Regions from separate parts of the Methylomusa anaerophila genome, predicted to be linked through region 2. Evidence: a T-box and tRNA genes for the amino acid it is inferred to sense, from the RefSeq annotation. Region 2 holds a T-box; the other holds one or more tRNA genes.
The links. The T-box of region 2 lies ahead of ileS (isoleucine--tRNA ligase). A T-box ahead of a tRNA ligase gene usually reads a tRNA of that ligase, here a tRNA-Ile.
Positions count from the first base shown of each region.

Region 1 (8,307 bases), 190 kb from region 2:
ACAGTGTTTGCAGTCGAGCCTGGGGGCATTTTGGCAGGTGTGATATCGCGCAAAGATGTACTGAAGATTGCCATCGGTGGGAATGACCTTCATAAGATGCCGGTAAAGGTGCTAATGACTCCCATGCCCAAAATTGTGGTTACTACTCCGGATGAACCGGTACTTGCAGCCGCAAAAAAAATTATTGACAATGAAGTAGACAGTCTGCCGGTTGTATCGGCAACATCTACCCTGGGAAACAAAGTTTATGAAGTTGTCGGACGGTTGACGAAAACGAATGTTGCAAGGCTATTTGTAGAATTAGGCGAAGGAAAAGGAGGTAACAACTATAGCTAGTTTACCGATTATTTATGCTTTATCCGATTCAATTGGCGAGACTGCCGAGATGGTGGCTAGGGCTACGGCCAGTCAGTTCAATTCGGGTCATTTTGATATTATTCGTATCCCTTACATCAATTCCGTTGATCAGATTGAAGAAACAGTCAGAGAAGCAGCGAAACATTCCTGTGTAATCTGTCATACACTTGTTTCCCCTGATTTGCGGGCGGCATTGCTGGAACAAGCCCAGCGGTATGACGTAGCGGCAATCGATATAATGGGCCCCATGCTTAATGCAGTTCAAGAGATCTCAGGACTTATCCCCCGCCTTACACCAGGACTCATCCACAAGCTTGACCAGGAATACTTCAAACGGGTTGAAGCCGTAGAATTTGCCGTAAAGTATGATGATGGAAAAAATCCCTGGGGCTTACTTAAAGCTGATGTTGTGATTGTCGGAGTTTCGCGAACTTCGAAGACCCCGTTAAGTATGTATTTGGCGCATAAAAAAATAAAAGTGGCAAATGTACCCATGGTACCTGAGGTACCGCCGCCGCAAGAGTTGTTTCAAGTTCCGCCGCAACGAATAGTAGGTTTGGTTATTAACTCGCAAAAATTAAATGAAATCAGGTGCGAACGTTTAAAAACCATGGGTCTGGCTCCTAATGCGACTTATGCTAATATGGACCGTATTATTGAAGAACTTGAATATGCTAAAGCCATAATGAGGAAGCTCAATTGCCTGGTCATTGATGTGTCAAACAGAGCTATCGAAGAAACTGCCAACAAAATTCTAGAAATCGTCCAAAGAAATAACAAACAGTGAAAAGAGTCCCTCTTTATCCTCCAACTTGATTACAAAAATGTGTCTGTGTCAACATTATAGACTACATTAGCCGCTTTCCACCGGTTATTTCCCTGTGTTACTTCCACGTCACCGCAAAAATTCGCAATTCGGCTACGCCAGTTGAAATCAACTTTATTGGCCTTTATGGATAGATTGGTGCGGGCAAACTCTACTCCGCCATCGATGGAAGCCTGGCTGTTTGCTCCGCACACGTATACACTGTCCCCGGTAAAATGTATATCATCCTGAGTGACCGAGATTCCTCCGGAACCCCAAACTTCTAGAGATGCCATGTCAACCTTGGCTTGACCCGCAGTTATGGTGCGATTATTAACCTGGATAAAGACATTTCCTTTTAAGACATACAGACCAGTATTAATGTCAAAATAAGTTTGATCAGCGGTAATAACAGGTTTGGCAGCAGCTATGCCGGTTAATAATACAATAAAGACGATAATGAAAATTAAGGCTTTTATTTTCACTGTAGATCCCCCTTTTGATTGTATTATACTAAAACAAGTATAATACGCGCACCTGGGAAAAAGATCCGTTTCTGGTTTGAGTCTTTCTGGTCTTTCTATAAAAACGGGATAAGACAAGGAAACCATCCACATTAGATATTAGAGGAGGCAAATACATCCAATGAAGGTACGGGAACGTATTGAAGAGTTGGAATATAAAATATTAGCCCCTTTTGCGGCCAAAAGCCGGGATGCAGTGCGGGAGCGGGATGAGTCACCATGCGATTTTCGCACCGCATTCCAAAGAGATCGTGACCGAATTATTCACAGTAAATCCTTCCGCAGGCTAAAGCATAAGACCCAGGTTTATATATCACCGGGGGATCATTACCGGATGCGAATGACTCATAGCCTGGAAGTAGCTCAAATTTCCCGGACGATTGCCCGAAGCCTAATGCTAAATGAAGACTTGACTGAGGCCATAGCCTTGGGTCATGATGTAGGGCATACTCCCTTTGGTCATTCCGGTGAATACGCACTCAAAGATTTAATCGGATGTTATAGCCATAATGAGCAGAGTCTCCGTGTTGTTGAGCATCTGGAACGCAACGGGCAGGGCCTTAATTTAACAGCGGAAGTACGGGATGGAATACTCAATCATACCGGGAATAGCAAACCGCTTACTTTGGAGGGAAATATTGTTCGGTTTGGTGACCGAATTGCCTATTTATGTCATGATTACGATGATGGAATACGGGCGGGGATGCTCAGGCCTTCCGATCTTCCCCCAAATGTTGCTTCAACGCTGGGGACCAACCCTTCCCGCATGATTACTGTCATGGTGTCTGACATTATTATAAAATCTACAGGGAAAAAAGAAATTCTTATGTCAGATCCAGTTAAAAATGCCATGGACCAGTTACGCGAGTTCATGTTCGAAAAAATATATCATTCGCCCGAACTGGAACCAGACCGGAAAAAAGCTCGCTATGTTATTAGTAAGCTATATGAATATTTTATGAAGAACCCCGATAGTTTGCCGCAAGAGTTCTTAGACCGCGAAAAACGTTGGGGGTTGCAGACAACGACGGTCGACTATGTTGCGGGTTTGACCGATTTATATGCTATTAAGATATTCGAGAAGCTCTTTATCCCATCAACATGGGCCCAGTCTAAATGAGGACAATAATTTATCTTCACAACCGGGTCATTGGATCACGGTTGTTTTATTTAACAAATATACTGTTGTTTGTCAAGATCCCAAAGAGGAATTTTGTCATTTATATTGAATAATATTTAAACATGGAGCTTGATCCTGTTAACAACTGAGCATCTGTAACCGCAGTAGCAGGAATAATAATTATTTATGTCGAATTTGGCAAAATGACAGGATGCTTTGGTAGGCAGTAAACCGGTTATTTAGCAGGATTATGAAAATAAATGGCGAAAAATATGCTAGGTGAAAACTATGAAAGACTTAGTATTCGAAGATTTTATTGAACAGTTGCGTGAGACAAGCGACATTGTTGGTATAATCTCCGATTACGTACCCTTAAAAAAACGAGGTAAGAATTATTGGGGATGTTGCCCATTTCATCATGAAAAAACACCATCATTCTCTGTTACTCCTGATAAAGGATTTTTTTACTGTTTTGGATGCCAAACCGGCGGTAATGTCTACAATTTCTTGATGAAAATCGAAAACATTGGTTTTTTGGATGCGGTGAAGTTATTAGCCAATAAAATGAATGTTTCCTTGCCGGCAAAAGAGAAATCTGAACGGGAAAAAATAAGGGATCAGGAAATTAACAAAATATATCAGGCTACCGAATTAGCCAGAGATTTCTTTTTTTCGTGTTTGACTAAAACCAATTTGGGTAAAACCGCTCGGGAGTATTTGGCAGCACGAGGTGTTGCTGATCAAACAATCGAGACTTATAAAATAGGCTTTGCTCCCCCTCAGTGGGATAAGCTTTCCCTAGCATTTTTGGAGCGCGGTATTTCCCTGGACGTTTTACTTAAATCGGGATTAGCAGTTTCCCGACAGTCCGGCCGAGGAGTATACGACCGCTTCCGGAACCGTATTATATTTCCGATCTGTGATGCAAGGGGAAGGGTCATCGGCTTTGGTGGCCGGGTGATTGATAATAGCCAGCCTAAGTATTTAAATTCTCCGGAAACCTTAATTTTTAATAAACGCCACGTTTTATATGGATTTGATATAGCTTATGAGAATATCCGCGGCTCTGGTCAGGCAATTGTTGTGGAAGGTTACATGGATGCCATTACCGCACACTGTATGGGGATAAAAAATGTAGTAGCCTCCTTGGGAACCGCTTTTACTCCCGAGCAGGCAAGACAGATCCTTAAATGCAATGTGGAAATGGTGTTTTCATATGACAGCGACAGCGCCGGTCAGAACGCAACCTTAAGAGCGTTGGAAGTAGTGCGTGCTTTGGGAGCTAAGATTAGAGTTGTGCAGATTCCTGACGGCAAAGACCCTGATGAATTTTTGCGAAAATACGGCAGTGAAGCATATAAGCTTTTGATACAGGACTCTCTGCCGCTAGTTGAATATCAAATTAGTCAGGCTTTAGCCAATACGGATTTTTCAAGTATCGAAAGTAAAATTGCCGCTGTTGCGAAGCTTGTTCCTATATTGGCTGTAACTAGAAATCAGGTGGAAACCGAAGCTCATATATCTCGGCTTTCACAACTAATAGGGGTTGACGAGGGTGCGTTTAGAGCCGAAATACGAAAGTACATTATTCAAAGCAAAAAGGATAATAATGTAAAAAACGGGAAAAATATAAATATTGCGTTTTCATCTCAGAAACCTATCCCGGCAAGAACCAAAGCTGAACGCCAGATTATTCGCTTAATGTTTGACGAACCTTCGCTTATTCCTTACGTTGCCACGCAATTGAAAAGTGAAGAAGTACATGGCAGTGAGCGAATAGAAATAATTAATTTTATATTTAACGCGTATAATATGGAAAAAAATATTACACCGGCTATATTATATAATGGTGCAAATAATCTAAGCGAAAAAGCAGCAACCGAGCTTTCTCATATTATGTTAATGGATATAGAATTCCATGATATTGCCCAATTTGTTGACGGTTGTATAAGAGCTATTCGCTTGGCGCATTTAACTGCTTTATATGAACAACACCGTTTGACGGCCGATGAATTAGAACGTATGGGGGATAGCAACTTTCTGCAGGAATTAGCAGAGAGTCAGCGAATCAAAAATGAGATTAGCAAGTTACATCAACTTTAACTTATCAGTATCCACATTTTCCGGTCTTGCCAAGGGAAGGGGGGAGAAATATGGCCGATAAAAAAACTTTGTCCAATGAGCATGTTGACGAATTGCTGCATAAAGGCAAAAAACGTGGCGGTGTGTTGACATATGCCGAGATCATGGATACAATGCAGAGCGAAGATTTATCACCGGATGAAATTGACGATATGTATGAGATTTTCACTAATAAAGGCATTGAGATTGTTGATGAAGTGCCCGATGTGGAGATGATAGACGGTCCGGATATTTCTGAGATCGAAGTTACGGCCGAAGAGGTAGATATTGATCTCACCATTCCAGAAGGTATCAGTATTGACGACCCTGTTCGCATGTATCTTAAAGAGATTGGCCGCGTTCCACTCTTGACGGCTGATGAAGAGATTAAATTGGCTAAGCGTATGGAACAGGGCGACGATGAAGCAAAGCGCCGGCTGGCGGAAGCCAACCTTAGACTGGTTGTAAGTATTGCTAAGCGATATGTGGGTCGAGGTATGCTGTTTTTAGATTTAATTCAGGAAGGAAACTTAGGTCTTATCAAAGCGGTAGAAAAATTTGACTACAACAAGGGATACAAATTTAGTACCTATGCTACCTGGTGGATACGTCAGGCAATTACCCGGGCGATTGCCGATCAGGCGCGTACCATACGAATTCCTGTTCATATGGTTGAAACAATAAATAAATTAATTCGTGTTTCACGTCAGCTTCTCCAGGAATTGGGACGTGACCCGATACCGGAGGAAATTGCAAGAGCAATGGATGTCAGCGTGGAACGGGTTCGTGAAATTATGAAGATTGCCCAGGAACCGGTTTCGTTAGAAACACCCATTGGCGAAGAAGAAGACTCTCATCTGGGAGACTTCATTGAAGATCAGGATGCGCCGGCGCCGGCCGAGGCTGCTTCCTTTATGCTATTAAAAGAACAACTGGAAGAAGTGCTGGAAACTTTGACACCCCGTGAGGAGAAGGTTCTCAGATTGCGATTTGGTCTGGATGACGGTCGTGCCCGTACATTGGAGGAAGTTGGACAGCATTTCGGGGTAACACGCGAACGTATTCGGCAAATTGAAGCGAAAGCACTAAGAAAGCTTAGACATCCTAGTCGCAGTAAAAAACTCAAAGATTTTCTGGAATAGGGATGTCCGAAGTTCTATTTAATTATTAAAAAAACTTGACGTAAAGATGACCATGAGATATAATAATTTTCGTTGGCGTCATTCCTCGATAGCTCAATGGTAGAGCACTCGGCTGTTAACCGAGTTGTTGTAGGTTCGAGTCCTACTCGAGGAGCCAGTTTATAAGTTTGTAAAACAGGCTTTCTTCGGAAAACCTGTTTTAATATCTCTCTAGGTAACTGCTAAGGTTATCAAATGCCTCGAACTGCTTAGAAATTGTCAGATGCTAGGCACGATGAGGACCGGAACGAAGACGTACTGGGTGGTACGTTGTAGTGAGGACCGCAAGAGTAACGACGCAGATGGCGGTTTATAAGCAGTTCCCAACTTAAAGGTGAATAGTTACGCCTCTAGGGCCTATAGCTCAGCGGTAGAGCAGCCGGCTCATAACCGGCTGGTCCCTGGTTCGATCCCAGGTGGGCCCACCAATTTGGTCATCGGTCATCGGGTGTCAGGCAGCGGGAGTGTTTCGTTGTCTCCAAATGATTGAAATCCGACAATTAAATAAGTATTTTTAGTCATAGGTAGTAGATAAGAGAGATAAACTTAAATAATTTCGTTCCCGACGCCTGCTGCCTGATGACCGCCTACTGTTATGGCCCGTTGGTCAAGCGGTTAAGACACCGCCCTTTCACGGCGGTATCAAGGGTTCGATTCCCTTACGGGTCACCATATTCGATATTCGAGGTTCGATGCGCGATGTTCGAAAGGGCAGAAGTGACGAGCCTGGATAAATAGTTTTCGGCTAGGTGTGACGAAAGTCGAACGTCAGATGTCGAAAATCGAAACGGGCGATTAGCTCAGCCGGGAGAGCGCCTGCCTTACAAGCAGGATGTCGGCAGTTCGATCCTGTCATCGCCCACCAAATTTTGCAAAAACCTACGAGCAGTCTTCGTAGGTTTTTTTACGTTTGTGAATGAATAGGCAGGGGGGGGGTTTCCACAAAAAGGATTTTTACCCTAGTTCGAGAAATACTATGGTTGGGACATCATGTAGGAGGAGCTCAAGTGAAACTCGGAAAACGTCTCGCCGCCATTGCTTCTAAGGTTCCCCAAGGCAGCCGACTGGGTGACATTGGTACCGATCATGCTTATCTTCCAATCTATTTGGTCCGGCATAATATCATTTCTTATGCAATAGCGGGTGATCTCCACCAAGGACCTTATCTTTCAGCTCAAAAGGCAGTTCAAGACGCCGGGCTGGAAAAATTTATTTCCGTTAGACAGGGAGACGGGCTTAATGTAATTAAGCCGGGAGAAGTTGACGCAATTGTAATTGCCGGCATGGGTGGAGCCAATATTATAAATATACTTACCAGCCGACCGGATGTCACCGGAACTGTCACCCGTATGATTCTTCAGCCAATGATTGCTGCTGCTCCCGTCAGACGTTGGCTTACTGAAAACAGGTGGCGGATTACTGATGAAACTTTGGCAGAAGATGAAGGGAAAACTTATCAGATTATTGTAACGGAGCAGGGAGAGACTCAGCCATTAGACCCTATTTTCTATGAAATTGGGCCAGTACTGTGGAATAGTAAACATCCGCTATTAAAACAGTTAATAGCCGAGATATTGATACATTATAAAGAAATTATAATTGCAATGAGCGGCAGTCCCGCAGCCGCGGCTTCACCTAAATATCAGGAACTTATAGCCAAAATGAAAGCATTGGAGGAAAAACTCATATGCCTGTAATGTGTCAAGCTGTGATAGATGCAATGGAAAAGCTTGCGCCCGCGCAGTTGGCGGAAGCATGGGATAATGTCGGTCTGATTATAGGCAAACCAAACCAGGAAGTCAGTAAAATTTTAGTGACGCTGGATGTGGATGAGGCTATAACCGATCAGGCAATCACTTCCGGAATACATATGATCATAGCCCATCATCCTTTCCTGTTTAAAGGTATTACGAAAGTACGAACCGATCAGCCAGCAGGGCGTATACTGAGCAAAATTTTGCAAGCAGATATTGCTGTTTTTGCGGCCCATACCAATTTGGATATAGCGGATGGTGGTGTAAATGATGTGCTGGCTGATAAGCTGGGCCTTAGAGATACAAAACCACTGAAAATCACGACAGCCGATAAATTACGTAAGCTGGTGGTTTTTGTACCCAAAAGCCATGTAGAAGAAGTACGTTCGGCCATGACCATGGCCGGAGCGGGTCATATCGGCAATTACAGCCATTGCACATTTCA
Region 1 is NZ_AP018449.1:3,833,064-3,841,370, forward strand. It holds gene MAMMFC1_RS17275 (helix-turn-helix transcriptional regulator) at 1-336, shown strand, start outside; gene MAMMFC1_RS17280 (pyruvate, water dikinase regulatory protein) at 329-1,144, shown strand; gene MAMMFC1_RS17285 (LptA/OstA family protein) at 1,174-1,647, opposite strand; gene MAMMFC1_RS17290 (deoxyguanosinetriphosphate triphosphohydrolase) at 1,808-2,806, shown strand; gene dnaG (DNA primase) at 3,095-4,909, shown strand; gene rpoD (RNA polymerase sigma factor RpoD) at 4,960-6,069, shown strand; tRNA gene MAMMFC1_RS17305 (tRNA-Asn) at 6,152-6,226, shown strand; tRNA gene MAMMFC1_RS17310 (tRNA-Ile) at 6,462-6,536, shown strand; tRNA gene MAMMFC1_RS17315 (tRNA-Glu) at 6,706-6,780, shown strand; tRNA gene MAMMFC1_RS17320 (tRNA-Val) at 6,898-6,973, shown strand; gene MAMMFC1_RS17325 (tRNA (adenine(22)-N(1))-methyltransferase) at 7,116-7,805, shown strand; gene MAMMFC1_RS17330 (Nif3-like dinuclear metal center hexameric protein) at 7,796-8,307, shown strand, end outside.
Region 1: it has a tRNA-Ile gene. The T-box ahead of ileS (isoleucine--tRNA ligase) is inferred to sense a tRNA for this amino acid. The anticodon was not compared.

Region 2 (8,307 bases):
TTTGGGATCACCGGCTACCGGATGACCAATATAACTCATATGTACTCTGATTTGGTGTGTGCGTCCGGTAAGTAATTTACATTCTACCAATGTATAATTACCGAATCGTTCCAGCACCCGAAAGCGGGTTACCGCTTCTTTGCTGTTGCTAAAAGTAACAGCCATTTTTTTCCGGTCCGACGGATGTCTGCCGATAGGGGCGTTAATAACTCCCTGCTCTTCTATGATATTTCCATGAACAATCGCCAAATATTTACGGCTGGCGACCCGGGATTTGATTTGTTCGGCCAGGTTAAGATGGGCGCGATCTGTCTTGGCAGCCACAATAACGCCGGAAGTATCTTTGTCCAGGCGATGTACTATCCCGGGACGAATGACGCCATTAATTCCGGATAAATCTTTACAGTGTTCCAACAGAGCATTTACCAAAGTTCCTCTGTAGTTGCCGGCTGCCGGATGTACTACCATACCGCGCGGCTTATTGATAACAATAATATCTTGATCTTCATATAATATATCCAGCGGAATGCTTTCCGGGATTACATCAATCGGCTCAACTTCAGGGATGGTTATCTCAATCTTATCATTTATTTGTACTTTATAGTTTGCTTTTACCGTTTTACTATTGACCCATACGCATTCTGCGGCTATCAACCTTTGAATATGAGATCGGGATAGAGAAGGTATTTTGGCTGCGATAAACACATCAAGTCTGGTTCCTTTTTCAGCGTGAGCTGCTTCGAACCGATATGTGGCATTAAAATCCGACCAGTTTTCATGCACTAGGTAAGCTCGCTCCTTATCAAGGCTGTTTCAAAACGCCCATCTGCGTTGTTGCTCCTTGCGGGCGATCGCTTCACGTACTTACTTGTACTGTTCCGCTCACGTCCTCATCGCGCCTAGCATCTAGTGGTCTGTCTACACTGAAATCATAATTACTTCGCGGGCCTTTTTCCGCCATGCTTCGTTGTCGTCAGCTTACATATGTCCGATATGTGCGCTTCCTCCGCCTCGCCTTGCGAAAAAATTCCCGCGAATTCATTTACGCTTTCAATGTAGACAGGCCACTAGGCATTTTGAACCACCCTTACCTACATTATGGTTGCGTGTTTTTTGAAACACGCTCCTTATCCGTTTTTTTCCTTTAACTCACTACGCGGGATTAAAAATATAATTGAATAAATGATACAACTGACTCCCGTTACGATTGCCATATCGGCTATATTAAACACGGGCCAAATACGAAAATCAAAAAAATCTACTACAACGCCTGCTTTAACTCGATCAATGACATTGCCGACTGCTCCACCAGCCATCAAACTGAGGCCGAAACGCATCAACCGATAGTGCTGTGGTATTTGGGAAAAAAAGTAGATGCTAATTCCCAGCATTAAAAAAGCAACCGTAACAAAAAAAATAGTTTGGTTTTCTAAAACCCCGAAGGCTGCACCAGGATTGAGAATATATGTAATGTGAAAAATGCCCTCTATTACCGGAATTGACTGACCAGGCAGCATTTGTGACTGAACATAATATTTCACAGTTTGGTCGATGATTATCGTAGTAATTGTTATAAGCGCTACTAAGAACATAGACATCCTTGTTCCTCCTGTCCCGAAAGTAAGTAAATTAAGTATATCATACATATTACCTGATTTTTACCCGAGGGTAAATAGGGTAAAGAAGCATTTTACTTGCCGCCTTTATTACTTAATAAATACCGCTCGATCGTTTTGCGATAATAAAAAGCCACAGCGCCGGCGATGATGAGTAAAGATGTGACGGTAATTAACGAAAATACATTATGAGTTAAGTTTTGGCCAAGTATTGAGTATAGTACGATCGCCGGAGTTTGTCCAACCGCCGTAGCAATGCTAAACTGAGGCAAGGATATGGCAGTAAGACCTGCACCGTAACTGATAACTTTAAAAGGTACGACCGGAGTAAGTCTGGTAATGAATATCGTTAATACTCCATGGCGCTTGAAAAAAGTGTCCATCCAGTCAAGGTATTTAAGGTATTTTATATTAAGAAAATGCTCAACCACTGGGCGACCATACCAGCGGGCTACTCCGAAATCCAGCGTGGCTCCTAACAAAGCACCTGCCCACGAATAGAGGGCGCCAAATTTCCAGCCAAAAATCCAAGCGTTGGTAAGGGTAATAATCAATCCTGGTACTAACGGCACAATGGATTGTAAAGTCATTAAGGCAACACTTGTAACAGGCGCCCAAATGCCGTAAGACAGAATAAATAGGCGCAAACCATCAAAATCCCTGTGATGTAAGTAAAAAATTCCGCTGGTGACGAAGTTTTGTACTCCGGGTAAATATAGGTAAAAAGCTATTATTAGAACCAAAACACTTAATTTTATGTAATATAAAAACGGTTGCTGGGTTTCCGGTTTTTCCATTAAGCCTTCCCCTTTAAGCGCTATCAGGATATAACAACTAAAATAAGCATATCCCAAACTGAAATTTTTTAATATAAGTTATACATAAATAAACAAAATCCTTCACTTATCGAGAAAGACAACTACTTATGGTACTGCAAAGAATAAAACCGAACGCACTTCAAATTGCGTCCGGTTTGTTAATCTTTATTAATCATTGTAGTCCTCCCATCAATCTATTCAGATTTATATGCCGTTTTTAGTTTCAACGATACGTACAATATCTGCAATCAGACCACCGATTAGAGGAATGTTGAGCAAAATCAAATGTTTTAAAAAGGATAAAAGTAAAGCGAATACTAAGCTGGCTCCTATTGCGATACCTAAACCTCTTGCAATCCCGGCAACAAAGTTGGTAAAAATTAGACGTCCCGGACGTTCCAGCAATTCGAGATATTCCGCAATGCGCAGAGCTTCCAAATGCTGAACCAATTTATTCAATTGGGTTGCTATCAATTCCGGGGCCTTACCGTGAGTTTCCTTTATTTTATCTATTTTTTTATTATTCAAATCCATGCCAATACTCACCCACTATAATTATTATTCCCAATGAGGAAAAAATAAACCGGGGAGTCCCCGGTTTGTAAATATATATAAATATAATAATACAAATGGCTATAGCTGTTTTATTACAGTGGCGCATCTATGGCACAGTGTCGGGTGTTCGGAATTTTGTGTAACTGTGTCATTATAAATCCAGCAACGCTCGCATTTTTGACCTTGTGCAGGTAAAACGGCAATCGCCAAGTTCATATCTTCAGCTTTGTAGCTTTCGGAAGGAGCCGCTGCGAGATTTTCAAATAACTCCACCCCGGATACGATTAATAACGTAGCCAGGTCATCCTTTACTGCGGCTAAAGCGGCAAATACATCTCCCGTAGCGTATAAGGCCACAGATGCATCCAAAGAATGGCCGATTACCTTGTTGCGGCGCGCATTTTCCAGTGCTTTGGTTATTTCACTGCGAATGGTCAACAGGGTATCCCATTTTATTTCTAATTCGGCATCCAGGTATTCCTTACGGACTTTGGGCCAAGTGGTTAGCTGGACACTTTCCGGCATACCTGCTTCTTTGGGCATATGCTGCCAAACTTCTTCCGCCGTAAAAGTCAGTACTGGGCTGACCAAGGTTACCAGCGTAGTTAAAATTTCATACATAGCCGTTTGAGCGGCCCGACGTTCCAGCGAATTCGGCAGTTCCGTATAGACCCGGTCTTTTAATATATCAAGATAAATGGAGCTTAAGTCAATGGCGCAGAAATTGTGCACGCTGTGGTATAAGAGATGGAATTCGTAATCTTCATAGGCCTGAGTAATTTTGGAGCGAACCTGCTCAAGACGAAGAAGAGCCCAGCGGTCGATTTCAAGCAAATCTCCATATTCAACTTTGCAGGTATTGGGGTCGAAATCTTGTAAGTTGCCAAGAATATAACGAAAAGTATTGCGGATTTTACGGTATACCTCAGCCATTTGCTTTAGTATATCATTGGATATGCGGATATCCGCCTTGTAATCCGCTGAGGCAACCCATAGACGCAATATATCAGCGCCATACTGCTTGATAACTTCTTGCGGATAAATTACATTGCCGATAGACTTGGACATCTTGCGACCTTCACCGTCAACCACAAAGCCATGGGTCAATACAGCCTTGTACGGAGCGGTATGGGTAGTTGCCACCGAAGTAAGGAGAGACGACTGGAACCAGCCACGATGTTGATCACTGCCTTCCAGGTACAGGTCCGCCGGCCAGACAAGTTCGTCTCGTTGCTTTAAAACAGCGGCATGACTGGACCCGCTGTCAAACCAAACGTCCATGATATCTGTTTCCTTCCGGAAAGTATTATGACCGCAGTGCGGACATATAAATCCGTCAGGTAAAATTTCGGCAGCTGTTCTTGCCCACCAGGCATCTGACCCCTCCCGGCGGAAGAGATCGGCAACTGCAGTAATGGTAGTGTCGTTGATAATGTGAGTGTTACATTCGGTGCAGTAAAAAATTGGTATAGGCACCCCCCAGACTCTTTGCCGCGAGATGCACCAGTCCTGACGGTCGGCAACCATGTTGTGAATGCGGTCCTCGCCCCAGGAAGGAATCCAGGTTACGTCTTTGATTGCATTCAAAGCTTCTTGTCGAAAACCTTCTACCGAAGCAAACCACTGTTCCGTTGCCCGATAGATAATTGGATTTTTGCACCGCCAGCAGTGCGCATACTGGTGCTTAATTGAGCTTTTACCGAGAAGCATGCTGCGCTCAGCCAATTCTTTGATGATAGGAACGTTGGCATCGTTTACTGACATACCCTGAAATTTACCGGCTTCGGCTGTAAAGTGGCCTGTTGGATCTACCGGACTAATTACCGGTAATCCATACTTGGCGCCAACCTCAAAGTCCTCCTGGCCGTGTCCGGGAGCGGTGTGGACACAGCCTGTGCCTTGCTCTAAAGTAACATGGTCACCTAAAATGACCGGTGCCTCACGGTCAAAGAACGGATGATGAAAAAGCATTCCTTCGGTGGCTGAGCCTTTCAGCGTGGACAATATTGTATAGTTTTCCAAGCCGTTGGCTTTGGTAACCGTTTCAACCAATTCTTTCGCCAACAGATATATTTCGTCGTTGACTTCTACCCAGGCGTATTCCAGGTCAGGGTTTACAGCAATGGCTACGTTAGCTGGCATCGTCCAGGGAGTGGTCGTCCAAATCACGGCAAAGACCCGTTCACGATCAACGCCAACAGGTAAATTGCCTTTGTCGTCAACTAACAGAAATTTAACAAAGATTGAATGGGACTTTTTTTCTGCATATTCAATTTCAGCTTCCGCCAGGGCTGTTTCGCAAGAGGTACACCAGTATACCGATTTCAGACCTTTGTATATATAATTTTTTTTCGCCATTTCGCCAAATACTTCAATCTGTTTGGCCTCGTATTCCGGATAAAGAGTTACATAGGGGTTCTCCCAATCACCGGTAATTCCCAGACGTTTAAAGTCTTCACGCTGCATATCAAGGCATTTAAACGCGTACTGTCTGCATTCGCGTCTTAAATCCAGGGGATTTAGTTCATGTCTGTTAAGACCAAGAATTTTAATGGCTGCATGTTCAATAGGCAAGCCGTGAGTATCCCAACCGGGAACATAAGGAGCTGCAAAACCGTGCAATGATTTATATTTTACGATAATATCCTTTAAAATTTTATTTAATGCCGTACCAATATGGATGTTTCCATTTGCGTACGGAGGACCGTCATGCAAAATAAATTTCGGATTACCTTGATTCCGTTTAATCTTCTTTTGGTATATGGCTTCGTTATGCCAGTATTCTAGTAATTTTGGCTCCCGTTCCGGCAAGTTTCCCCGCATAGGAAATTCAGTCTGCGGTAAGTTAAGGGATTTGCTGTAGTCCAATCTGTACACCTCCAAAAATAAAAACCCCGCATCCCGCAAGGGACGAGAGGTCAATCCCGTGGTACCACCCTATTTGCTACAGTATTGCAGCTCTTTCAACGCGCTAACGGGCGTCAAACGGCGAAGCCTACCTGAAAAATTCGGTTCGCAGTTCAGGAGTGATTTTCACCAAAGACAAGGTATAACCGGGCTTCCACCATTCCGCCGGCTCGCTGTAACCTATAAATCTGAGGCTAATGTCTCCGTCATTACCATAACAATATAAGGATATATGCATACAATATTATATTAACATTGGGGGATAAAGTCAAATTATAATATCTATATGGAACGTATTAAAGAATTGAAATTATATCCGGATATTAGGAACGCTTCGACGCTGCCGCTTAACCTCCGCTTATCCTAATACCCGGATGTCAATTCTTTAATGCATTATATCTATATTCAGGCTAAATAGCGGGATAATATGGCTGTAAATTGGTTTTTGTCGATTGTCTCAATTTTAATAATCTTAGTGCGGCTTTTTTCCCCAGTGGTAATACGCACCTGACTTTTGGATACATTAAACAATTCGGCAATATAAGCTATGCAAGCAATATTTGCTTCGCCATCAACCGGCGGTGAAGTCAAACTGATTTTTAGGGAATCTTCTACAATCCCGGCAACGCAATTTTTGCTGGCTCGCGGCTGCACCTTCACCTTAAAAGCGATGCCGTCAGCAAATTCCTTGATATTCAGGTTTTGAATATTCAATATTAGTTTTCATCCTCTTCCTTGGCGTTATTAAGCATATCCATTTGAGCCTGCAATAAGGTACGCAGCCTTGTACGGAAAATTTGGGACTGTTTTTGCAAATCTTCATATTCACCTGTTAACCTACGAACTTTTGCAAAAGCTTCATCAACCATTCCCTGGGCGCGAATCTCCGCTTCTTTAATAATCAGCTCGGTTTCCTTTTTGGCATTGAGTTTCACTTCTTCGGCTGTTTCTTGGGCAATGACCAGTGTACTGTGAAGTGTATTTTCCATATGTTGATAATGTTCCAATTTTCCGTTGAGCCGTTCAACTGTTTCTTTTAGATCAATATTTTCCCGGTATAAAGTTTCATAATCCTTTACTACCTGGTCAAGAAATTCGTCAACTTCTTCTTCATTGTAGCCCCGAAAACCATGCTTAAACTCTTTGTTATGAATATCCAACGGCGTCAGCATACTTACATACACTCCCATAATTTATTTTAGTAACTATTCGTCTTTAAATAGGGAACTGCTTATAAAAATGGAGAACGTTTTACCACAGAGGAGCAGAGGGCGCAGAGAAACGCAGAGGGTTTAATTATTTATGTTTTTTCAACACTCTTCGTTATCCTTTCTCCGTGTCCCTCTGCGTTCTCTGTGTCTCTGTGGTTCCGGTTCCTTTATCTTACGACGTTTTAGATTTTCAGGATAGTTCGTGGCATTTATAATCTGAATAGATATTTATATGAAGCGTCGTAATACGACGCTGAAGCGCCCTTTTTTAGTTTGTCCAGGAATTTCACACACTTCTACCCGACCGCGTCCTCGCATAGAGATTACATCACCTATTTTCACGGTTTGAGAAGAACTTTTTGCCTCTTGCCAGTTCACTTTGACCTTCAGGGCCGCAATTTCTTCCGCCATCCTGGTACGGGATGTGCCAAAACCGGCTGCAGCCACCGCGTCAAGCCGCAAGGAAGCCACCGTCGATCTTATCTCTTTCACTTTCTCTTCCCGGGGCGCAATTTCATTTAGCATAATTTTTTCTATTGTCACCGGAGCCTGACCGACAGTAGTCAGGTTGTTGATGATATATTCCGTCATCATATTATCCACGATAATATGACAATGGTCTTTCAGCATAATAATATCGCCAGTGACTTCACGTTTAATTCCCAGCCCTAAAACGGCGCCCAGTACGTCGCGATGAGATAAGCTGTAATAGCGGATATCCCAGTTGATACTGAGGGCATTAATTGAAAAATCCACATCTTCTGTAATAGCCAAAAAATCATTATCGGCAAAGGCGACTTTTCGTCTTTCTGCTCCCGTATACCCACCATTACTAAGTAATGTCAGGCGATTATAATGAGCTGCAATGGTTTCCGCGATAGTCTGACTATGGGGGTCTAAAAATTCACTGATTTTATATTTGTGATTTTTTAAAACCCACTCGGCCAAATCAAGAAGTTTAGCGGCGAGTTCCCCTTCACCGGAAGCACTGTAATAGCGAAGAATCTTATCTCGTTCGCTCATTTACTTCCGCCCCATTTCCTTGGACCTTTCCGTTGCCGCTACCACGGCGTCAATCAAAGCCGCTCTTACGCCTTTCTGCTCCAAAACGTGAATGCCGGTGATAGAGGTACCGCCGGGAGAAGTAACCATGTCGCGCAATTTGGCGGGATGTTCCCCCGTTTCCAGGACCATCTTTGC
Region 2 is NZ_AP018449.1:4,026,712-4,035,018, reverse strand. It holds gene MAMMFC1_RS18350 (RluA family pseudouridine synthase) at 1-783, opposite strand, end outside; gene lspA (signal peptidase II) at 1,128-1,598, opposite strand; gene MAMMFC1_RS18340 (TVP38/TMEM64 family protein) at 1,691-2,413, opposite strand; gene MAMMFC1_RS18335 (DUF5665 domain-containing protein) at 2,639-2,968, opposite strand; gene ileS (isoleucine--tRNA ligase) at 3,068-5,866, opposite strand; T-box leader at 5,893-6,115, opposite strand; gene MAMMFC1_RS18325 (DUF167 domain-containing protein) at 6,302-6,610, opposite strand; gene MAMMFC1_RS18320 (DivIVA domain-containing protein) at 6,613-7,068, opposite strand; gene MAMMFC1_RS18315 (YlmH family RNA-binding protein) at 7,336-8,130, opposite strand; gene proC (pyrroline-5-carboxylate reductase) at 8,131-8,307, opposite strand, start outside.